One region of the Pseudomonas trutticola BRTCR10 genome, then DNA from elsewhere that is predicted to be linked to it. Evidence: predicted binding sites of a transcription regulator. Region 1 holds the regulator's gene; each other region holds the start of a gene.
The links. Region 1 encodes FliA, which starts transcription of late flagellar genes. Its sites were predicted from a motif close to CTAAAGTTTNNNNNNNNNNNGCCGNTAA; they were not measured.

Region 1 (7,943 bases):
CGATCGGCGCCGGGAAGTTGGCCGGCAACTGCGTCAACACGCGTTGCAGGGCAACCGGACCGCCCGTCGAGGTACCGATGGCAACCAGTTTGTAGGCTTTGCGTTTCGGTGCCGGCGACGAAGCGCTGGCAGCCGGCGCGCGCGTTGGCGTCGGAGCGGGTGCCGGACGTACCGGGGCGCTGGTGCTGTGGCTGCTGAAGCTCGATGCTGCCGGAGCAGGCGTCGGTGCAGGCGCAGCTACCGGAGCAGGCGCACTGTAGGCACTGAAACGACGGTTACTGCGCGAGATGCTATGCACCTTCTCGCACAGCAGTTGCTTGACCTTCTCCGGGTTACGCGAGATGTCTTCAAAATTCTTCGGCAGGAAATCCACCGCACCGGCATCCAGCGCATCGAGGGTTACCCGAGCGCCTTCATGGGTCAGCGAGGAGAACATCAACACCGGGGTCGGGCAGCGCTGCATGATGTGCCGCACGGCCGTGATGCCGTCCATCATCGGCATCTCGTAGTCCATGGTGATCACGTCTGGCTTGAGGGCCAGGGCCTGATCAATCGCCTCTTTACCGTTGGTGGCCGTACCGACCACCTGGATGCTCGGATCCGCTGAAAGAATTTCCGAGACGCGGCGGCGGAAAAAACCCGAATCGTCCACCACCAGGACTTTGACTGCCATAAACACTCCATTAGGCGCAGCGGGACGTTGTCGCCCCGCCGCCCCGGATTCAAATACGCCGTGCGGCGTAACGCTTGAGCATGCTTGGAACATCGAGAATCAGTGCAATGCGGCCGTCACCGGTGATGGTGGCGCCGGACATGCCCGGAGTCCCTTGCAGCATTTTGCCCAATGGCTTGATGACCACTTCTTCCTGGCCAACCAGTTGATCGACGACGAAGCCGATCCGCTGAGTGCCCACCGACAGGATCACCACATGGCCTTCGCGCTGTTCTTCATGAGCGGCGGAGCTGACCAGCCAGCGCTTGAGGTAGAACAAAGGCAAGGCCTTGTCCCGCACGATCACCACTTCCTGGCCGTCCACGACGTTGGTGGTCGACAGGTCGAGGTGGAAGATTTCGTTGACGTTGACCAACGGGAACGCAAACGCCTGGTTGCCGAGCATGACCATCAGGGTCGGCATGATCGCGAGCGTCAGCGGCACCTTGATGACGATCTTCGAACCCTGGCCCTTGGTCGAGTAGATGTTGATCGAACCGTTGAGCTGGGAAATCTTGGTCTTCACCACGTCCATGCCGACACCACGGCCGGACACGTCGGAGATCTCGGTCTTGGTCGAGAAACCCGGGGCGAAAATCAGGTTGTAGCACTCGGTATCGCTCAGGCGATCGGCCGCGTCCTTGTCCATCACACCGCGTTTTACCGCGATCGAACGCAGGACGTTCGGGTCCATGCCTTTGCCGTCATCGGAGATCGACAGCAGGATGTGGTCGCCTTCCTGTTCGGCTGCCAGCACCACGCGACCACCACGGGCCTTGCCCGACGCTTCGCGTTCTTCCGGCGACTCGATACCGTGGTCGACGGCGTTGCGCACCAAGTGGACCAGCGGGTCGGCCAGAGCCTCGACAAGGTTTTTGTCGAGGTCGGTTTCTTCACCCACCAGCTCCAGATTGATCTCTTTCTTCAGCTGACGCGCGAGGTCGCGAACCAGACGCGGGAAGCGCCCGAAGACCTTCTTGATCGGCTGCATCCGGGTCTTCATCACCGCGGTCTGCAAGTCAGCCGTGACCACGTCGAGGTTCGACACGGCCTTTTGCATGGCTTCGTCGCCGCTGTTGAGACCCAGGCGCACCAGGCGGTTACGCACCAGTACCAGCTCGCCGACCATGTTCATGATTTCGTCGAGACGTGCGGTGTCGACCCGCACGGTGGTCTCGGCTTCGCTCGCCGGTTTTTCCGGTGGCGGTGCAGCGGCAGCACGGGCCGGAGCCGGTGCAGCAGCGGCAGCCGGTTTTGGCGCTTCGGCTTTCGGTTCAGGCTTGGCGGCAGGCTTCGGCGCAGCAGCAGCAGCCGGTGCTTTCGCAGGCGGCGTGGCGACTGTCGAAGCGGAGCCGGCAGCAGCGGCGCCGACTTCAGTGAACTTGCCTTTACCGTGCAATTCGTCGAGCAGCGATTCGAATTCGTGATCGCTGATCAGATCGCTACCGGCAGCGGCGGCCGCCGGTGCGGCAGGCGCAGGGGCCGAGGCAATCGCCGACTCCAGCGCTTCGACGGCGAAGTTGCCTTTGCCGTGCAACTGATCAAGCAGTGCTTCGAATTCGTCGTCGGTGATGTCCGAGCTGTCGCCTGCTGCCGGCGCTGCAGGTTTGGCTGCCGCCGGCGCGACTGCGTCAGCTGCAAATTGACCTTTACCGTGCAACTGATCGAGCAGTGATTCGAACTCGGCGTCAGTGATTTCATCGCTGGCTGCCTCTTCGGCAGTTTGCGCAGGCGCAGCCGCCACCGGGGCTTCGGCTTCGGCCTTGACGGCGTTCAGCGAGTCCAGCAGCTGTTCAAATTCGTTATCGGTGATGTCGCCCGAGTCGCCTTCGACGACCAGCTCTTCGATCATCTCGGCCACTGGCGAAGCCGGGGCTTGATCCGCCGATTGCGGCTCGGCCAGACGCGCCAGCGCTGCCAGCAGTTCCGGCGTGGCGGCGGTGATCGGTGCACGCTCGCGGACTTCGCTGAACATGCTGTTCACCGCGTCCAGTGCTTCGAGGACAACGTCCATCAGTTCTGCATCAACGCGACGCTCACCCTTACGCAGGATGTCGAACACGTTTTCGGCGATGTGACAGCACTCCACCAGCTCGTTGAGCTGAAGGAAGCCGGCGCCCCCTTTTACAGTGTGGAAACCGCGAAAAATTGCGTTGAGCAAATCTGCGTCATCCGGACGGCTTTCCAGCTCGACCAGTTGCTCGGACAGTTGCTCAAGAATCTCGCCGGCCTCAACCAGGAAATCCTGAAGGATCTCTTCATCGGCGCCGAAGCTCATTAATGGGGTGCTCCTACAGGTCTAAAAACCCAAAAAACCTAAAATTCCAAAACTCTAGAATCCGAGGCTGGATAACAAATCGTCCACATCGTCCTGACCGGACACAACGTCTTCTCGTTTATCGGCATGAATCTGCGGACCTTCACCCTGCGAGAGATGTTTTTGTGGATCTTTTTCTGCAAGCATCGCTGCACGGTCATGTTCGATGCCCGCAAAGCGGTCGACCTGACTGGCCATGAGCACGAGTTTGAGCAAATTGCTTTCGACTTCGGTGACCAGTTGGGTCACACGCTTGATCACTTGACCGGTAAGGTCCTGGTAATCCTGAGCCAGCAGGATGTCGTTCAGATTGCTCGACACCGCACGGTTGTCCGTGCTGCTGCGTGACAGAAAACCGTCGACCCGGCGCGCCAGTTCGCGGAACTCTTCAGCTCCGACTTCACGACGCATGAAACGCCCCCAGTCGGTACTCAAGGCCTGGGCTTCTTCAGCCAGACCATTGACCACCGGCGTGGCGCTTTCCACCAGATCCATGGTGCGGTTGGCCGCGGCTTCTGTCAGCTTGACCACATAGCCCAGGCGTTCGGTGGCGTCGGTGATTTGCGACACTTCCTCAGCCTGCGGCATGTGCGGATCGATCTGGAAGTTGACGATCGCACTGTGCAGTTCACGTGTGAGCTTGCCGACTTCCTGATACAGGCCACGGTCACGGGTCTGATTGAGCTCATGGATCAGTTGCACAGCGTCGCCGAACCTGCCTTTTTCAAGGCTCTCGACCAGTTCGACCGCGTGTTTTTTCAGGGTCGACTCGAAATCGCCCTGTGAAGATTCGTTATGCTCCATAGCTCCCCCGCGCGTCATCAGCCGATGCGTTCGAAAATCTTCTCGATTTTGTCTTTCAACGCCTGAGCCGTGAAAGGTTTGACCACGTAGCCGTTCACACCGGCCTGAGCGGCCTCGATGATTTGCTCGCGCTTGGCTTCAGCGGTCACCATCAGCACGGGCAGATGCTTGAGTTTTTCATCGGCACGCACGTGGCGCAGCAGGTCGATACCGGTCATGCCCGGCATGTTCCAGTCTGTTACCAGAAAGTCGATGCTGCCGCTGTTGAGCACCGGAATGGCGGTAGTGCCATCGTCGGCCTCGACGGTGTTGGTGAACCCAAGATCGCGCAGCAGGTTCTTGATGATCCGCCGCATCGTTGAGAAGTCATCAACGATGAGGATTTTCATGTCTTTGTTCAATTCGACCTCCAAGCAGTCTTAAACGCGCCCAGCACCTGGGCGCGCCACTTCAATCAATCGGCGCAGCACTCGAAGACTGTCTGGAGCACAACAGAGCAAGACCGGTGCCGTTCATCACCGCACCAGCCTCGTTCGCAGTGTCCCCACACTGCCTTCAGCGCGCTCGCCACTCCCCCAAACGCCCCCGCAAACGGGCCGCGCACTGGCTGTGTAACTGGCTGACCCGCGATTCACTGACGCCAAGGACTTCACCGATCTCCTTGAGGTTCAGCTCTTCGTCGTAGTACAGCGCCAACACCAGTCGCTCACGCTCCGGCAAATTGGCAATCGCGTCCGCCAGCGCCGCCTGGAAGCGTTCATCTTCCAGATCGCGTGACGGCTCAAGATGAGCACTGGCGCCATCCTCGTGCAGCCCTTCGTGTTCGCCGTCCTGCAAGAGGTCGTCGAAACTGAACAAGCGGCTGCCCAGGGTGTCATTCAAAATCCCGTAGTAATCGTCGAGACTCAATTGGAGTTCGGCCGCAACCTCGTGATCTTTAGCATCACGGCCGGTTTTAGCTTCAATTGCCCGAATTGCGTCGCTGACCATACGGGTGTTGCGGTGAACCGAGCGTGGTGCCCAGTCCCCTTTGCGCACTTCGTCGAGCATCGCGCCGCGGATTCGAATGCCCGCGTACGTTTCGAAACTGGCGCCTTTACTGGCGTCGTATTTGGTCGAGACTTCGAGCAGGCCAATCATCCCGGCCTGAATCAGATCCTCGACCTGCACACTGGCCGGCAATCGCGCCAGCAGGTGGTAGGCGATGCGTTTGACCAGTGGCGCGTAACGCTCGATCAACTCGTACTGCGCGTCACGTGCCGACTTCTTGTAGTAGTTCATACCGCTGGCGGTCATAACACAGGCCCTGCCGTTTGCTGCACGAGGCGCTCGACGAAAAACTCAAGGTGGCCGCGCGGGTTGGCAGGCAGTGGCCAGGTATCGACCTTCTGCGCGATCGCCTTGAACGCCAGCGCGCACTTGGAACGCGGGAAAGCTTCATAGACCGCTCGCTGCTTCTGCACTGCCTTGCGCACGCTTTCGTCGTAGGGCACGGCGCCGACGTATTGTAGGGCCACATCAAGGAAGCGATCCGTGACCTTGGTCAACTTGGCGAACAGGTTGCGACCTTCTTGCGGGCTCTGCGCCATGTTGGCGAGGACGCGGAAGCGGTTCATGCCGTAATCGCGGTTGAGCAGTTTGATCAGTGCGTAGGCATCAGTGATCGAGGTCGGCTCGTCGCAAACCACCAGCAACACTTCCTGGGCTGCGCGAACAAAACTGACTACCGAGTCACCAATACCCGCAGCGGTGTCGATCACCAGTACATCGAGATTGTCGCCGATGTCACTGAAGGCCTGAATCAGACCGGCATGTTGCGCCGGGCTCAGGTGAACCATGCTTTGGGTGCCGGACGCGGCCGGCACGATGCGGATCCCGCCGGGCCCCTGCAACAGCACGTCGCGCAATTCGCAGCGGCCTTCGATCACGTCGGCCAGGGTACGTTTGGGCGTCAGGCCCAGCAGAACGTCGACGTTCGCCAGCCCCAGATCGGCGTCCAGCAGCATGACCCGACGGCCAAGCTCTGCCAGCGCCAGAGACAAGTTCACTGACACGTTAGTCTTGCCGACGCCACCTTTGCCGCCGGTCACCGCGATCACCTGTACGGGATGCATGCTGCCCATGTTATTTCTTTACCTTGTCTTGCATAGACGGAGGCCACATTACTGGCTGCGCGTTCACAACCGGAACAATGCATGGCAGACCATCGATGTAGGTACAAAAACTGTTCATGATTACCTCAGCCAACCTGCTTGGTCGGGCTGTGATAGATATCAGCGAACATGTCGGCCATGGCTTCTTCGCTGGGTTCTTCCTGCATTTGCACGCTGACGGCGCGGCTGACCAGTTGATGACGGCGCGGCAGATGCAGATCATCCGGAATCCGTGGGCCATCGGTCAGATACGCGACCGGCAATTCATGACTGATCGCCAGGCTCAACACTTCGCCAAGGCTGGCCGTTTCATCCAGTTTAGTCAGGATGCAGCCGGCGAGCCCGCAACGCTTGTAACTGTGATAAGCGGCGGTTAGAACCTGTTTCTGGCTGGTGGTTGCCAGCACGAGATAATTTTTTGCACGGATGCCACGCCCGGCCAGGCTTTCGAGCTGCATGCGCAGAGCTGGGTCGCTGGCTTGCAGGCCGGCGGTATCGATCAGCACCACGCGTTTGCGCAGCAGAGGATCCAGCGCCTGCACCAGCGACTGGCCCGGATCGACGTGGGTCACCGGCACATTGAGGATGCGACCGAGGGTCTTCAGTTGTTCCTGAGCGCCGATACGGAAACTGTCCATGCTCACCAGCGCCACATTCTGCGCGCCGTACTTGAGCACATAACGGGCCGCCAGTTTGGCCAGCGTGGTGGTCTTGCCCATACCGGCGGGGCCGACCATGGCAATCACACCGCCCTCTTCCAGCGGCTCGACTTCCGGTACGGCAATCATCCGCGCCAGATGCGCGAGCAACATGCGCCAGGCCTGACGAGGTTCTTCAATATCGGTGATCATCGCCAGCAGGTCGCGCGACAGCGGGCCGGACAGGCCGATCCGCTGCAGACGGCGATACAGGTTGGCTTGCGCCGGACGGCTGCCTTGCAGCTGATTCCAGGCGAGCGTGCCGAGCTGGACTTCCATCAGCTCGCGCAGGCTGTTCAATTCAAAACGCATCGAATCCAGCGCACGCGGATCCACGCCGCCGGAGGACTGCGCAGGCGCCGGGGCCGGACGCGCCGGGGCGGCGTAAGTCGGCTCGCTCAGCGGCTCAGCGGCAGTCAGCGGCAGGCCAGCGGTCAACGGCAGCCCGGCGAAAATCTGGCGATTGCTATTGCCATCGGCTTCGCCACGCAGGCTCAGTTCGGCCTGGGCGGTAACGATGCGCGACTGGGTCTTGCGCAGCTCGTCTTCGAGTTCCATATTCGGAACCCGTGGCGCCAGCGCCGACAATTTGTAATCCAGTGCCGCCGTCAACTCGACACCGCCGGCAATGCGGCGATTGCCAATGATGGCGGCATCAGCGCCCAGCTCATCACGAACCAGCTTCATGGCCTGACGCATATCGGCGGCAAAGAAACGCTTAACTTGCATAAACCACTACCTCAGCCGTTGGGCCCTACTGTCGCAACGATGGTCACTTGCTTGTTGTCCGGTATTTCCTGGTAGGCCAGCACGTGTAGCCCCGGGACCGCGAGGCGGCCGAAACGCGAAAGCATCGCGCGGATCGGGCCTGCTACCAACAGGATCACCGGCTGACCTTGCATTTCCTGACGCTGCGCCGCTTCGATGAGCGACCGTTGCAGCTTCTCGGCCATGCTTGGCTCCAGCAGAACGCCCTCTTCCGAGCCTTGTCCTGCCTTCTGCAGACTATTGAGCAATATTTGTTCCAACCTTGGTTCCAAGGTGATCACAGGCAGCTCGGAGTCAGTGCCTACAATGCTTTGGACGATGGCGCGAGATACGCCGACCCGCACGGCAGCCACCAGCGCGGCGGTATCTTGACTCTTCGCGGCGTTGTTGGCGATGGCTTCGGCGATGCTGCGGATATCGCGCACCGGCACGTGTTCGGCCAGCAACGCTTGCAGCACTTTGAGCAACTGCGACAACGTGACCACGCCCGG
Region 2 (7,943 bases), 3.0 Mb from region 1:
TCATGAGCCCGGAAGCGGCGCTGTTGGTCGCCAAGCAATTGCAGATGCTCGGTCAGGCCGAGGCGGGCACTTCGATGCTCAAGAGCTGCGCGGAAATTTACGGCGACGATCCGGCGGTGATGAAAGACATCGCCAAGCTCACCGATGACCCGACTATCCTCAGTTCCAGCAACGCTGCCGCCGACCTCAACCGTCAGGGCGTGCGCGTGTACAAGACCGGCAACCTGGTGGAGGCCCGCGAGGTGTTCCGCAAGGCGCTGAAGATGCAACCGAAGAACATCAGTATCGCGCTGAACATGGCCCAGTCGCTGCTGCACGGCACCGACACCAGTGTGCCGTCGGCGGAGCTGGAAGAATGTCGGGCCTGCCTGAAAATGGTCGGCCTGATGCCCGACACCGACGCGCGTTTTGCGCGTTATCAGAAGCTGAAAAGCAAGGCGTTTGGCGAATGAACCAAGACGAGCAATCTCTGGATTTTTCCACGGTGATCGCCTCCACCGTCCACGACATGAAGAACTCCCTGGCCATGCTGATGCAGGCCCACAGTCAATGGCTGGCGCGTTTGCCCGAGGGGCAGCGCAATGGCGCGGAGCAGGGCGTGATCGACTTCGAATTTGCCCACCTCAACGGCATGCTGGTGCAGTTGCTCGGGCTGTATAAGCTCGGCGTCAACCAGATGCCGTTGCAGCCGGCGTATCACGAACTGGATGATTTCATCGAAGCGCAACTGGCGGCGCATCAAGAGGTGTTCGCCAGTCGCGGGATCATTGCCACTTATGAAGTTGATCCGCTGAGTCCGCTGGGATTCTTTGATCGCGAACTGATCGCCTCGGTGCTCGGTAACTGCATCAACAACGCGATTCGTTATGCTCGCGAATCGTTGCTGATTACCGTCAGCGACGAAGCCGGGCAACTTGTGCTGAGCATCAATGATGATGGCGACGGTTATCCGCCCGAGATGCTCGAACGTCAGGCCGATTACGTGCAAGGCATCAATCACAGCAGTGGCAGCACGGGTCTGGGCTTGTATTTCGCCCACCGCATCGCCGCACTGCATCAACGCAATGGCGTCGAAGGGCGTACCGAAATCAGCAATGGCGGCCCGTTGGGCGGCGGGGTGTTTAGCCTTTATTTACCGTGACGCGGGATTTTGTTTGACGCTGCTTGATATTCCGAACAGCCGGAGCCTATTTTGTACGGGTCGCCGTTCGCGGCTCGCACAATAACAAGGATTGCGTCATGACAACCGATGGCCAGCGTTCACTCGCACAGCGACTGACCGGCATTGATGAGATTGAATGTGTTACGCCGGATTTGAACGGCGTACCACGGGGCAAGGTGATGACCGCCGAGGGTTTCCTCGAAGGGCGGCGTTTGCAGTTGGCGCGGGGTGTGCTGCTGCAATGCATCATGGGCGGTTATCCGGCAGCGCGGTTTTACGGCAGCGATGACGGCGATCTCGCTCTGATTGCCGAACCGACCCAGATCCATCGTTTGCCGTGGAGTGATGACCCGCGTGCCCTGGCCATTTGCGACGCCGATGAATTGACTGGCGAAAGCTCCAATCTGTCGACCCGTGGTCAACTCAAGAAAGTCATCGCCCGTTATGCCGAGCGAGGCCTGGCACCGGTGGTGGCGACCGAGCTGGAATTCTTTGTCTTCGCGCCGAATACCGATCCGACTCAACCGTTCCGTCCACCAGTGGGCCTCGATGGTCGTCGCGAGGATGGCCAGTCGGCCTTCAGTGTCAGTTCCAACAACGGACTGCGGCCGTTCTTCAACGAAGTCTATAAATGCATGGCGGCCCTCGGCCTGCCGCGCGATACCTTCATGCACGAAATGGGCGTCAGCCAGTTCGAGATCAACCTGTTGCACGGTGATCCCCTGTTGCTGGCCGACCAGACTTTTTTGTTCAAGCACCTACTCAAAGAAGTTGCGCTCAAACATGGCCTGACCGTGGTGTGCATGGCCAAGCCACTGGCGCACACGCCGGGCAGTTCGATGCACATTCACCAGAGCCTGGTCGACATCGCGACCGGCAAGAATGTCTTCAGCGATGAGCGTGGCGAACCGACCGCAATGTTCCGCCACTTCATCGGCGGACAGCAGGCCGGCATGGCGGATTTCACCGCGCTGTTCGCCCCGAATGTGAACTCCTACCAGCGCCTGTGCCATCCGTATGCGTCGCCGAACAATGCTTGCTGGTCCCACGATAACCGTGCGGCGGGATTGCGGATTCCTGCGAGTTCGCCGGTTGCCCGTCGGGTCGAAAACCGTTTGCCGGGCGCCGATGCCAATCCGTATCTGGCCATCGCCGCCAGTCTGGCCGCCGGTTTGCATGGCATCGAACATGAGCTTGAGCCGAGCGAAGCGATTCAGGGTGAATTCGAGGTGCCGGACAATCTTGCACTGCCGTGTACCTTGCATGCCGCGCTCGAGCGTCTGAAACGTAGCCAATTGGCGAGGGAACTGTTCGGGCAGGAGTTCATCGAAGGCTACATCGCTTCGAAGACCATGGAGTTGACCAGCTTCTTTGATGAAATCACTCCCTGGGAACGACGTGTTCTAGCAGCCCAGGCCTGACGTAACGTCGCCATCGGGCTATCGTTCTGGTAGCCCGATATTTACTGCAAGGAGCCGCTCGGAACGCCGATGCGCCAAATCTGGAAATCCTTTCGAGCGCTGTATTTCGCCTCGCTGATGATGTTGATCGGCTCGGGCCTTCTATCTACTTACCTGGCGTTGCGCCTGGCCGCTGACCATGTTGACGGACTGTGGGTCGGTGCGCTGATGGCGGCCAACTATTTCGGTCTGGTGCTGGGCGGCAAGATCGGCCACCGGTTGATCGCCCGGGTCGGGCATATCCGCGCGTATTCGGCGTGTGCCGGGATTGTCGGCGCGGCGGTGCTTGGCCATGGTCTGGTGGATTGGTTGCCAGCGTGGCTGGTGCTGCGGACCATTGTCGGTCTGGGCATGATGTGCCAATACATGGTGATCGAGAGCTGGCTCAATGAGCAGGCTGACGCCAACCAGCGCGGCCTGGTGTTCAGTGGCTACATGATCGCTTCGTATCTGGGGCTGGTGTTGGGTCAGTTGATTCTGGTCATGCATCCCGGCCTAGGGCTGGAACTGCTGATGCTGGTCGCGCTGTGCTTTGCGCTGTGTCTGGTGCCGGTGACGCTGACCCGGCGTATTCACCCGGCACCGTTGCATCCGGCGCCAATGGAGCCGCGCTTCTTTATCAAGCGCGTGCCGCAATCGTTGAGCACGGTGCTCGGTGCGGGGCTGATCATTGGCTCGTTTTATGGTCTGGCACCGTTGTATGCCTCGCAGCAAGGTTTGTCGACCGAGCAGGTCGGTCTGTTCATGGGTAGCTGCATTTTTGCCGGACTGCTGGTGCAGTGGCCTCTGGGCTGGTTGTCAGACCGTTACGACCGCGCGCTGCTGATCCGCTGCTTTGCCGGGTTCCTCGCAGTGGCGGCGTTGCCATTGGCGATCCTGCCGCAGGTGCCGCTGGAAGTGCTGTTTGTGGTCGGCTTCCTCTGTTCGCTGGTGCAGTTCTGTTTGTATCCGCTGGCCGTGGCATTTTCCAACGACCACGTCGAAGGGGATCGCCGAGTGTCGCTGACGGCGATGCTGCTGGTGACGTACGGAGTCGGTGCCAGTATCGGTCCGCTACTGGCGGGTGTGCTGATGAAGTTTCTCGGCAGCCAGAGCCTGTACGCGTTCTTCAGCTTCTTCGCGCTGGTGCTGGTGTGGCGGATCCGTCCGAAAGCCGTTACCAACCTGCATCAGGTCGACGATGCACCGCTGCATCACGTCGCGATGCCGGACAGCATGTCGAGTTCGCCGCTGGTGGCTGCGCTGGATCCGCGTGTTGATGAGCAGGTGGTGCAGGAGCAGATGCAGAATACGGTGACGCCGGAACCTGAGCCCGAGCCAGAACCTGAGAAAGAACCTGAGTCTGAGGTGGTAGCAGGCCCGGATGACGATAGCGAAAAAACCGCGCCGGATATCAGTGGTGCCAGGCCTTAACGAGCGCCGACGGAATTCCCCTGTGGTGAGGGGATTTATCCCCGATGGGACACGAAGTGGCCCCGACCCGGGCTACCGGATTTCACTGATACAGCGCATTGAATGGTTTTGAGGGCGCTTCGCACCCTATCGGGGATAAATCCCCTCGCCACAAGTAATCATTCGGAATCGGGTATTTTGTTGGAAATAAAAAGGGCTGTCCCGCCAAGGACTGCCCTTTCTATTTATGCCGATGCGTTCGATTCAGAGATCGTCTTTATCGAAGCGCCGGGCTTCACGCTGCAACTGATAAACGAAACGCTCAACGTTGCGTGCAGCCTGGCCGCTGATGTTGTGGAAGCGCAGGCCGGCGAAGGTGATGTTGAGTTTTTCTTCGAAGTGCAGATACCGCAGTTCAACCGAAGCCGGCTGGTTGCCGAACAGCGGCGGGGCGATCATGCGGTCGTAGACCTGGCCCAGTTGCAGGCGGTCAGTGATGTCGCCTTCGAAACGCAACTTGCAGCCAGTGGCGGAAATATCCAGCAACTTGCCGTTGATCGGCGCCTTGAGCTTCTCGCCGCCCAGTTCGACGCTGACCAGATCGGTCAGTTTCAGTGCGGCGCGGAAAGCGTTACGGCGCTGGTGGTAAACCACCTCGGTCGGTAGCTCGCCGGTATAAAAGCGGTCACCGTCGGACTCTTCGATGTTCAGCGTGCCGGTGCATTCCCAGGCAATGCGTACGCCTTCATGGAAACCTTCGACCCTGAACGGTTCGCCGGCGAGCAGGAAGCGTTCGCCATCGCGCGGGATCATTTCGTCGAGGGCAATCGAGGCGCTGTCGCGGTCGACTTTGATCAGGTAGCTCTGGAAGCGCTGGCTGCGTTCGTGGAACGTGATGATCAGCGGGTCGTGGCTATCTTGCAGTTGGCGCAGGTTGCTGGAGATTTCCAGTGGCGTGGTGAGCACCTTTGGTGGCTGCGGAGCATCATCCGCGCTTAGGGCGTTTGGCACGTTTTCTCAATCTCCAGACAAAATTTGACGATGGCTAGCCAGCATTTTGCCAGCATGTTTCACGGGTTGGTAGTGCGGGCCCGTCGAATGGCTCACGCCTGGCTGAGCGTACGTGGCTTGGCAGGTTTGGCGAAAGTGCCGCTGGCGTCATACAGCGCTGGCGGTTCGCCGCCGGTGAGGATTTTCAGCTGATTGGCCGTGGTGGCCTGCTGGATCTGGATCGATTGGCCATTCTTGACGTTGGCGGCCTGGCACTGAGCGATAAGATCGGTCAATGCGTCACCTTGCGTCAGCAACTGCGCGCCGATGCTCGACTGGCTGGCCAGTTGCTCGAGACCTTGGCGATCCGTCGACAGGCCAAGGCTGGCGAGAATTTCGCTGCGTTTGCGGCCATGCTGTTCAAGCAGAATGATCAACGCCTGTTTGCGCGCCAGAATTTCTTCCAGCAGTGGCATGTCACGACCGTGCAAGGCGAGGGACTCGGTTTGCAGTAACTCCAGCAAATCTTGAGCTGGAGCAAAGTCGTCGTTGATCAGTTGCAGTAAGTTAGTGTCGTGCATGGCTGGCCTTGGGTTTTAAGCGTCCAAAAGCCTGGCGCCGGCGAAAGCCTAGCGCTGGGCTTCGAAGTTGAGCAGTTTGCTGGCTACACGGTTGCTGTCGACTTTATAGCTGCCATCGGCAATCGCGGCTTTCAACTCAGCCACACGGGCTTTGTCGACAGCAGGCTGATCGCGCAGCTTGTCAGTGACCTTCTGCAACTGTTGAGCCTCATTACTGAGGTGTACCGATTCCCCGCTTTTTACGGTGCTGGCCGTTTCGGCCGGGGTATTCAGCGGCGCCGAAGTGCCGGTTTCGGCGGTTTCCTTGGCGTTGCTGGTACGTGTACTGCCCGTAAGGGACGAGGAGCTGTTCAAACGGCTGAAATCGATGACCATGATAAAAAACCTCTGGGAATTTGGACGCTTGCCATGTTTTCGGCCATCCCCTGGAAAACTTTAGGCTCATTTGCCAATGAGTCTGCATGCGCCGTCGCGTGTCCTGCTGCGGCACAGTTTAGGGAAGCGACGGGGTCCGCGCCAGTTTTCTCATGAGTGTTTTACATGGCGACTTCCACCTGGCCCGGCGCGGTGACTTGCGCCTTGATGACGCGTTGGGAGTTGAGGTTTTTCACCCGTATCTGTTCTTTCAAACCGCCATTGGCCAGTGCTTCGCCGGGCATGCGCACGGCAAGCGTGCCGCTGCGGGCGGTGATGACCACTTGATCGCCCTTGCGCACGACTTCTGCCTGTTCGAGGTGGACCAGGGTAATGACCTGATCGGCGACCGTTGGTCGGGTTAATTTTTGCCCGATCGCTTCGTCTACCGAGGTCAGAAAACCTTGATTGATCACGCTGATGTCGCGTTCACGCAAGGTCACATCCTGCGGCTCGATAATCCCGGCGCGTTTGAGTGGTCGGGTGGTGGTCACAATCTCGCGAAACAGGCGGACTTGAGCGGGCACGAACACGGTCCAGGGCGAGCTGCCTTCACAGCGAACCTTGACGGTTACCCGGCCCAGCGGACGTGCCGGACTCTCCAGCGACGCTGTCAATTCCTTGTCGCACATAGGCATGCGCATACGGGGGTCGAGCTGGTTGACTTCGATTTCGTAACGGCCTTCCGTTTGACTGGTAGCCAGATAGTCTTCTACGGTGAACTCAAGAAAGCCCTGAGTGACGCCGATAAGCATGTCAGGCAAGGTAACCGCATCAGCAATGGCAGGGCTGCCAGCGAAAAAGAAGCAAACGGCGGACACCGCGCAAAGCCCTCTGCGAAGGGGAGATGTCAGGCGTCGAAAAAATGTCGTTTGAGCGTTCATACGAGTTAAAAAGCAAGCGCCGTGCCGTTTAGCAATGAATGTGCGTCGCAACAACACTTGGCGTTGGTGTAGGAGTCTGGGCATGGCTGGTGTAATGGATTCGGTGAACCAGCGCACGCAACTGGTAGGGCAGAATCGCCTGGAGCTGTTGTTGTTCCGTCTCGACGGTCAGCAGCTCTACGGCATCAACGTGTTCAAGGTGCGGGAAGTGCTGCAATGCCCGTCACTGACGTTGATGCCCAAGTCCAGTCCTGTCGTGTGCGGGGTGGCGAATATCCGGGGGGCGACCATTCCGATCCTTGATCTGGCAATGGCCACCGGCTCGGGTGCGTTGAAAGACAAGAAAAACCCGTTCGTGATCATCACGGAGTACAACACCAAGACCCAGGGTTTCCTGGTCCGCTCGGTGGAGCGCATCGTCAACATGAACTGGGAAGAGATTCATCCACCACCCAAGGGTACCGGTCGCGATCATTACCTGACCGCTGTGACTCGGGTGGACAATCAGTTAGTCGAAATCATCGACGTCGAGAAAGTGCTGGCGGAAGTCGCACCGACGCCGGAAGCGATTTCGGTCGGCGTGGTCGATGTCGAGACCCAGACCAAGGCGTTGTCGCTGCGGGTGCTGACGGTCGATGACTCGTCGGTGGCGCGCAAGCAGGTCACGCGTTGCCTGCAGACGATCGGCGTCGAAGTGGTGGCGTTGAACGACGGCAAGCAGGCGCTGGATTACCTGCGCAAGCTGGTCGACGAGGGCAAGAAGCCGGAAGAAGAGTTCCTGATGATGATCTCCGACATCGAGATGCCGGAGATGGACGGGTACACCCTGACGGCGGAGATCCGCGGCGACGCGCGCATGCAAAAGCTTCATATCATCCTGCATACTTCGTTGTCCGGGGTATTCAATCAGGCGATGGTCAAGAAAGTCGGTGCTGATGACTTCCTGGCCAAATTCCGTCCTGATGACCTGGCATCCCGGGTAGTCGACCGGATCAAAGCAGCAGATATCAGCTAGGGGCCTTTTGCCCCTGGCGGTCAACACGATTTAAGAGGCGGCATC
Region 3 (7,943 bases), 3.3 Mb from region 1:
CCGTACGCCAGACCGGCCAGCGTCGCGGTGTCAAAGCTGGAGAACGGGTGGAACGGGTTGCGCTTCATGTCCAGTCGCGCAACCGCAGCGTTGAGGAAGCCGAGGTCGAAGCTGCTGTTGTGGCCGACCAGAATCGCCCTTTTGCAGCCGTTGGCCTTCAGCGCCTTGCGAATTCCGCGGAAGATGTCGGTCAGTGCCGTCTCTTCGCTGACGGCCATGCGCAGCGGATGATCGAGCTTGATCCCGGTGAACTCCAGCGCTGCCGCTTCGATGTTGGCGCCTTCAAACGGCTCAACGCGGAAGAAGTAGGTGTGATCCGGGTAGACAAAACCCTTTTCATCCATGGCGATGGTGGTCGCGGCAATCTCCAGTAACGCATCGGTGGCAGAATTGAAGCCACCGGTTTCTACGTCGACGACAACCGGCAGGTAGCCACGAAAGCGTGCTGCCATCGGGTGACGGGAACCGCCACCGCCACTTTGACCGTCCAGTTCGTCGTCGAAATGGTCTTCACTCACGCGTGTTCCTCCAGCAGGCGCCAGCGCAGTTTTTCACCGGCGCGCAGCGGGATAACGGTCAGCTCGCCGAATGGCAGGCTGGTCGGGGCGGTCCATTCTTCACGAACCAGGGTAATGCGATCGGTATTCGCCGGCAGGCCATAGAAGCGCGGGCCGTTGAGGCTGGCGAAGGCTTCGAGCTTGTCCAGCGCATTACGCTGTTCGAAGGCTTCGGCGTACATCTCAATGGCGGCGTACGCGGTGTAGCAGCCGGCGCAGCCGCAGGCGGCTTCCTTGGCGTGCTGGGCGTGCGGCGCCGAGTCGGTACCGAGGAAGAACTTCGCGCTGCCGCTGGTGGCGGCGTCGAGCAGAGCTTCCTGATGCGTATTGCGCTTGAGGATCGGCAGGCAATAGAAGTGCGGCCGAATCCCGCCAACCAGCATGTGGTTGCGGTTATAGAGCAGGTGATGTGCGGTGATGGTCGCGCCTACGTTGGCCGAGGCCTCGTTGACGAACTGCACGGCATCGCCGGTGGTGATGTGTTCGAACACCACTTTCAGGGTCGGGAAACGCTCGACCACACGACGCATGTGCTCGTCGATGAAGATCTTTTCGCGGTCGAAGACATCGACATCGCCACGGGTCACTTCGCCGTGGATCAGCAGGGGCATGCCGACTTCGGCCATGGCTTCCAGCGCCGGGAAAATCTTGTCGATGCTGGTCACCCCGGAATCGGAGTTGGTGGTCGCCCCGGCCGGGTACAGCTTGGCGGCGTGTACGAAACCGCTGGCCTTGGCTTCACGAATTTCTTCGGGCTGGGTGCGGTCGGTGAGGTACAGCACCATCAGCGGCTCAAAGCGACTGCCGGCCGGGCGGGCAGCGAGAATCCGCTGGCGATAGCCGTCGGCTTCAGCGGCGTTGCGCACTGGCGGGACCAGGTTGGGCATGATGATGGCGCGGCCAAAGGTGCGCGCAACATCGGCAACGGTATTGGTCAACACGGCACCATCGCGAAGATGAATGTGCCAGTCGTCGGGACGCAGCAGGGTCAGGCGGTCGGACATGAGGGGATTCCAGGCGGGTCAAACTGAGGCGAATGCTACCGGAAAAGACTCTTGCAGGCACTCGCTATCAAGTTTTGCGGGATGCTTCCGATATCCCGTAGGTATGCCGTAAACATAGTGTGAATCGGTCTTTGTGTTTCAGAAGCCAATGGAGCCTCCCGTGCGCCAGCGTTATTTAGCCTTGCTCAGTGTGTTTGCCAGCCTTCCCGCGATGGCGCTCACCTACCAGACTCGCCTGGAGAACATTGAGTGGACGGTCGCCGGCGACAAGTTCGAGTGCCGCCTGACACAGCCGATCACCGATTTCGGTTCGGGTGAATTCGTGCGCAAGGCTGGCGAACAGGCGATCTTTCGTCTGAATGCCTACAACGCCATGCTCGGCGGCGGTTCGGCGACTTTGCTGGCAGCCGCCGCGCCTTGGCAGCCGGGGCGCGGTGACATCAATCTGGGCAGCGTCAGGCTCGGCAGTGGCAATGTCTTGTTCAGCAGCTCGCAGTCCCAGGCCGGTGGCCTGATCAGCGGTCTGCTGGACGGTCGTAGCCCGGTCGTGCGTCGTGCTTCGGGCGATGGCCGCGTGTCGGAAGTGCGTTTGTTGCCGGTGAAATTCAGTAAGGCGTTTAACGACTATCAAACCTGTGTGGCGAAATTGCTGCCGCAGAATTTCGACCAGATCAAGCAGTCGCAGATCGGCTTCCCCGGCGAGGGCGTTGACCTGGACGCTGCCGCCAAGGCCAAGCTGCAAGTGATGCTCGAATTCATGAAGGCTGATCCGACGGTCAATCACATTGAGCTCGATGGGCATTCCGACAACAGCGGCAATCGTTTGACCAACCGTGAACTGTCGCGCCGTCGGGCGCTGGCGGTGGTCGACTTCTTCAAGGCCAACGGCATTCAGGAATCGCAGATCACCGTGCGTTTCCATGGCGAGCAATATCCCATTGTGCCGAACACCAATGCGGCTAATCGGGCGAAGAATCGTCGGGTTAACGTAAAACTCGCGCGCGTGGCTCCAGTCACGGCCCCGGCACCACAAGCGAGCACTCCAGCCAACACTGCGGCGACTTCCTGACCCGCCGGTCATCGTCGCGCTCTCGACAGATTCTGTCGCTTTGTCGTCTTAAGCTGTCGCGCCTCTGTAAATTATCGCGTTTGAGCGGTAGACTCCTCGGCTTTCCGTAGAACCCCGTGGAGTGATGGCATGGCGGACGTAAACAAGGTCGTTCTGGCGTATTCCGGCGGCCTGGACACTTCGGTGATCCTCAAGTGGCTGCAGGATACTTATAACTGTGAAGTGGTGACCTTCACCGCTGATCTCGGTCAAGGCGAAGAGGTCGAGCCGGCCCGCGCCAAGGCTCAGGCCATGGGCGTCAAAGAAATCTACATCGACGACCTGCGCGAAGAATTCGTGCGCGATTTCGTATTCCCGATGTTCCGCGCCAACACCGTTTACGAAGGCGAGTACCTGCTGGGTACCTCCATCGCACGTCCGCTGATCGCCAAACGTCTGATCGAAATCGCCAACGAAACCGGCGCTGACGCCATTTCCCATGGCGCCACCGGCAAGGGCAACGACCAGGTGCGTTTCGAACTGGGCGCCTACGCGCTCAAGCCAGGCGTGAAAGTAATTGCCCCTTGGCGTGAGTGGGACCTGCTGTCCCGCGAGAAGCTGATGGACTACGCCGAGAAGCACGCGATCCCGATCGAGCGTCATGGCAAGAAGAAGTCTCCGTACTCGATGGACGCCAACTTGCTGCACATCTCCTATGAAGGCGGCGTGCTGGAAGACACCTGGACCGAGCACGAAGAAGACATGTGGCGTTGGACCGTCTCCCCGGAGAACGCGCCTGACACCCCGCAATACCTGGAACTGACCTATCGTAACGGCGACATCGTTGCCCTGGACGGCGTCGAAATGACCCCGGCCACCGTACTGGCGACGCTGAACAAGATCGGCGGTGCTCACGGTATCGGCCGTCTCGACATCGTCGAGAACCGTTACGTCGGCATGAAGTCCCGTGGCTGCTACGAAACCCCGGGCGGCACCATCATGCTGCGCGCTCACCGCGCCATCGAATCGATCACCCTGGATCGCGAAGTCGCTCACCTCAAAGACGAGCTGATGCCGAAATACGCCAGCCTGATCTACACCGGCTACTGGTGGAGCCCTGAGCGTCTGATGCTGCAACAGATGATCGACGCTTCGCAGGTCAACGTGAACGGTGTGGTTCGCCTGAAACTGTACAAAGGTAACGTGATTGTCACTGGCCGCAAGTCCGACGATTCGCTGTTCGACGCAAACATCGCGACCTTCGAAGAAGACGGCGGTGCTTACAACCAGGCCGACGCGGCAGGCTTTATCAAGCTCAACGCGCTGCGCATGCGCATTGCTGCCAACAAGGGCCGCAAGCTGTTCTGATTTTTCAGACTGACGCGCAGTAAAAGGGCGGCCTTGTCTTCGAGACAGGGCCGCCCTTTTTTACATGATTCTTTTTTTCGGCGCTCATCGAGCAATGTCTCTGGTCTGTCCGCTTGCGCGACAACGACCCCATCCTTCAAGTCCGTCCCAACAGCGTCACCGCTTGTGAGCACAGGTTGTAAACAATACACAGTGTGGTGCCTGAGTCTTTCCTGGCGTGTTTGATCTGTAGCAGCGCACTCTTCGTCAGTGAAGCGTCTGACACATGATTGGAAAGAAACACGATGACGCGGGTGGTTTTCCTCTCGTTGAGCCGGATTCTTTGCACAATTGTGGCGAGTTCTCTCGACGCATCGATGTCACGGGCATCAATGATGTGCAGGTTGCTGACGCAAACGGGCAACTGAATATTGTGTTGGACCGTCAGGTTTGACCTCGCACGGGGGGGCGTTGGCGGATCGGGCGCGTTGTGGATTTCGCACGAGTCCGCGCATTGTGCGGCGGTATCATGAGGTACGACGCGACTCGAAATTCCGAAAGTATGGTGTGTGGTGGATCCCTCTTTGGATGTGTTGCGTTTGTTGTCGCGGTCATTGCTGTCCATGGCTTTCAAGAAAGTCGCGTCCTTACCGAAGTCGGAAGGTGAATAGAGTGAGCGATAATTGAAGTTCAAAGTTATAAAAAAAAGAAATAACAAATAGAACGGAAAGCTGATCAGGAACCATACATAGATGGCGCGATCCTCACTGTTGAGGAACGGCAAGGATATCGCTGCAGATGCTTCTGAGATGCCAGCGAATATAGCGATTACCGTCATTGGATTGGTGATTTTGTTTTTTATCTTTAACATGCTTGTGCTCTTGTGTTTGGCTTTTCTCATAGATGGGTTGTTCATGTTTTGTGAGGTTGTGATAGTTGAGAGAGTGTTGTTGTATTTATAGCAAAAGTGTTTGATTGAGTATAAATATCTTGTTTCAAGTGTTTGTGGGGCGTGGAGGTGCATGAAAGTTGTGAAAGAGAGTGTTATTGCTTGATGTTTCCAGTTTGCACGCGTGATCATTCTTGTTAGGTATATGTCGTCCATCCGTAATGGAGTCGGAGTGTGGAATGGCCGCTGCATGGCACAAGGGTCGTAATCTGTTACAAGTTAAAGTGGGGAATATAACGAGGGAGTTAGTGCGTTACAGCGTCGGATTTATAGAGTGAAAAGGATTTTTTGTAGGAATTATCTTCAATGGTTGTAGGGAATGTCTTTCGATGCAAGTGCATGAGAGCCCCGACATGCCACTGCGCAAGTGACTGGGATATGGTGCGTGTTCTAAAAATTCGAACAGCGAAACTGGACTTGCCCATGAATAAAGTGCTGATCGTGGATGACCACCCTGTCATTCGTCTTGCGGTACGTATGCTGATGGAACGTCATGGCTACGAAGTCATTGCAGAAACTGATAACGGCGTGGATGCATTGCAACTTGCGCGCGAGCAGATGCCGGATATTGTAATTCTGGATATTGGAATCCCCAAACTTGATGGACTGGAAGTTATTGCGCGTCTGACCTCGACCGCCATGCCAATTAAAGTTCTGGTACTGACCTCCCAGGCGCCTGGACATTTTTCAATGCGCTGCATGCAATCGGGAGCGGCGGGATATGTGTGTAAACAACAGGACCTGACTGAATTGCTTAGCGCAATCAAGGCCGTTTTGTCCGGCTACAGTTACTTTCCAAATCAGGCGTTGCATACAGTGCGTACCAGTCTGGGTAATGCCAGTGAAGCAGACATGGTGGATCGTCTGTCCGGGCGCGAAATGATGGTGTTGCAACAATTGGCGCGAGGCAAGACCAACAAGGAAATCGCCGACGGCATGTTTCTGAGCAACAAAACCGTGAGTACCTACAAGACCCGCTTATTGCTGAAACTCAATGCGCGTTCACTGGTTGATTTGATCGAGCTGGCGCAACGCAATGGACTCGTCTGAATGTTTTATCAGCTGACGGGGTCATGGGCCGATCGAGTTCAGCTAGCCGCAGAAAGTGAAAAGCCTCCGTTTCGGGAGGCTTTCAAGCATCAGAGATCAAAATCGTAATCGGCCAATTGCCTTTGCAGTCGGCGCTCCTCCAGCAGGTTATCGATTGTGCGACGTTTGCTGAGGTTGGTTTTGGCCACCTCGACAACCGGTTCCGGGTCATCGGTCTCAGTGGGGGTGAAATCGTCTTCTACGTCCAATCGCTCTTTTTCGGTACTCATAAAGCTGACTCCCGGCTAAGACTGCCTTTGGCGCTCCTTATATCGGTAATGCAGCGACGGGTAAAAAAGATTTTTTCAATCGATCAATCAATAAACCTAATGCTTGATCAATCGTCCGATGTTTTGGCTTTGTACTCGCACAAATCTTCGATCCTGCAGCTGCCGCACCGCGGCTTGCGTGCCAGGCACACATAGCGTCCGTGAAGAATCAGCCAGTGGTGGGAATCGAGCAGAAATTCCTTGGGGACGAACTTCATCAGTTTCATTTCCACTTCGACAACATTCTTGCCGGGAGCGATACCGGTGCGGTTGCTGACGCGGAAAATGTGGGTGTCGACGGCCATGGTCAGTTGGCGGAAAGCCGTGTTGAGCACCACGTTGGCAGTCTTTCGGCCCACGCCCGGCAAGGCTTCGAGCTCCTCACGCGTTTGCGGTACTTCACTGCCGTGGCGCTCGACCAGCAAGCGGCAAGTCTCGATCACGTTCTTGGCTTTGCTGTTGTAGAGGCCGATGGTCTTGATGTATTCGGACAGACCTTCGACGCCCAGCGCATGTATCGCCGCCGGGGTGTTGGCTACCGGGAACAGCTTCGCCGTTGCCTTGTTGACGCCCACGTCGGTCGATTGCGCCGAAAGGATCACGGCAATCAGCAGTTCGAAAGGCGAGGAGTAGGCCAGTTCGGTTTTCGGCTCGGGATTGTCTTCATGCAGTCGGCGAAAGATCTCAAGACGTTTTGCGGCATTCATGGGCGATGCGTTTCCTTGGAAATAGAGTTCGAGCGGGTCCACGCCTGTCGGGCGGCCAGCAACAGCCCCAACAGAATCAGCGCGCCCGGAACCAGAGTTGCCAGATGCAACCCTTCACTGAATAAAACAAGACCTTGCCAATGTTCGAAGATGCCTCGGCCGAGGGTCCCCTGACCGGCGAGCTCTCGCAACAAGGCGAGGATCAGCATCAAGGCACCGAACAGACCCGCGAGTTTGAAGCGCTCGATTCGCGACTGTCGGAAGAATCCATTGTGTTCCAATGCTACGCACTGCAAAGCGATCAGGCCGGCATAAAGCCCCAAGGCCTGATGCCATGGCAAAAACCAGCGTTGCGCGAGAATCTCGGCGCAACTGGTCAATGCAGATGCGAGCAGCAAGCTGGCGAGTAAAGTGTTTGTCCCCGTCAGGCGCGACCGCAGCGGGCGCATGCACATGCCGTAAGCACCCACGACCAGGACGAACATCAGTACCGTTACCAGTGCGCTGGCCAATGAGCCGGTGGTGCCCAGCAGCAACATCAGCATCAATGAGTTCGCCAGCGTCGCCGATCGGGTCATGGTTCGTTCCCCAGTAATGGCACACGATGCTCATCGAAGTAGCGCAGTGCATCATGGATTGCATTGATCACCGCGCGAGACGTAATGGTCGCGCCAGCCATCTGATCAAACTGCCCCTGATCCTTTTTCAGCGCCCAACCGGAATCCGTCGGTTGATTGCTCGATTTGCCGGTAAATACCTGCAACCACGTATTCGGCCAGTCGCCCAAATGTCCGCCCAGTGCCGGGGTTTCTGTCTGCTTGAGGGTTTTCACACCGAGCAATTTTCCTTCCGCATCGATGGCGATCAGCAACTCGATGCTGCCCGCATAGCCCTCGGTCTGGCTGCGCAGCAACACCGCGACTGACTGGCCAGCCTTGGTCGCGCGATAGCCGCCGGTCAGTGTGCTGTGGCT

Region 2: a site for FliA is predicted at 5,997-6,024, ahead of flgM (flagellar biosynthesis anti-sigma factor FlgM). Genes of this name have one in related genera too.
Region 3: a site for FliA is predicted at 1,628-1,655, ahead of ACVVH8_RS23630 (flagellar protein MotY). Genes of this name have one in related genera too.

The regions. Positions count from the first base shown of each region.
Region 1 covers NZ_CM149552.1:1,858,836-1,866,778, reverse strand. Annotated here, with positions in the region: gene ACVVH8_RS08345 (chemotaxis-specific protein-glutamate methyltransferase CheB) at 1-673, opposite strand, end outside; gene ACVVH8_RS08340 (chemotaxis protein CheA) at 723-2,990, opposite strand; gene ACVVH8_RS08335 (protein phosphatase CheZ) at 3,045-3,833, opposite strand; gene ACVVH8_RS08330 (chemotaxis response regulator CheY) at 3,851-4,222, opposite strand; gene fliA (RNA polymerase sigma factor FliA) at 4,389-5,129, opposite strand; gene fleN (flagellar synthesis regulator FleN) at 5,126-5,956, opposite strand; gene flhF (flagellar biosynthesis protein FlhF) at 6,073-7,413, opposite strand; gene flhA (flagellar biosynthesis protein FlhA) at 7,425-7,943, opposite strand, start outside.
Region 2 covers NZ_CM149552.1:4,895,163-4,903,105, reverse strand. Annotated here, with positions in the region: gene ACVVH8_RS22280 (tetratricopeptide repeat-containing response regulator) at 1-452, shown strand, start outside; gene ACVVH8_RS22275 (sensor histidine kinase) at 449-1,141, shown strand; gene ACVVH8_RS22270 (glutamine synthetase family protein) at 1,342-2,583, shown strand; gene ACVVH8_RS22265 (MFS transporter) at 2,653-4,035, shown strand; gene ACVVH8_RS22260 (flagellar brake protein) at 4,279-5,025, opposite strand; gene ACVVH8_RS22255 (flagella synthesis protein FlgN) at 5,118-5,585, opposite strand; gene flgM (flagellar biosynthesis anti-sigma factor FlgM) at 5,634-5,960, opposite strand; gene flgA (flagellar basal body P-ring formation chaperone FlgA) at 6,122-6,883, opposite strand; gene ACVVH8_RS22240 (chemotaxis protein CheV) at 6,966-7,898, shown strand.
Region 3 covers NZ_CM149552.1:5,200,422-5,208,364, reverse strand. Annotated here, with positions in the region: gene rnt (ribonuclease T) at 1-518, opposite strand, end outside; gene pyrC (dihydroorotase) at 515-1,561, opposite strand; gene ACVVH8_RS23630 (flagellar protein MotY) at 1,722-2,630, shown strand; gene ACVVH8_RS23625 (argininosuccinate synthase) at 2,760-3,977, shown strand; gene ACVVH8_RS23620 (hypothetical protein) at 4,114-4,827, opposite strand; gene ACVVH8_RS23615 (response regulator transcription factor) at 5,329-5,955, shown strand; gene ACVVH8_RS23610 (PA3496 family putative envelope integrity protein) at 6,045-6,224, opposite strand; gene nth (endonuclease III) at 6,332-6,970, opposite strand; gene ACVVH8_RS23600 (Rnf-Nqr domain containing protein) at 6,967-7,548, opposite strand; gene ACVVH8_RS23595 (RnfABCDGE type electron transport complex subunit G) at 7,545-7,943, opposite strand, start outside.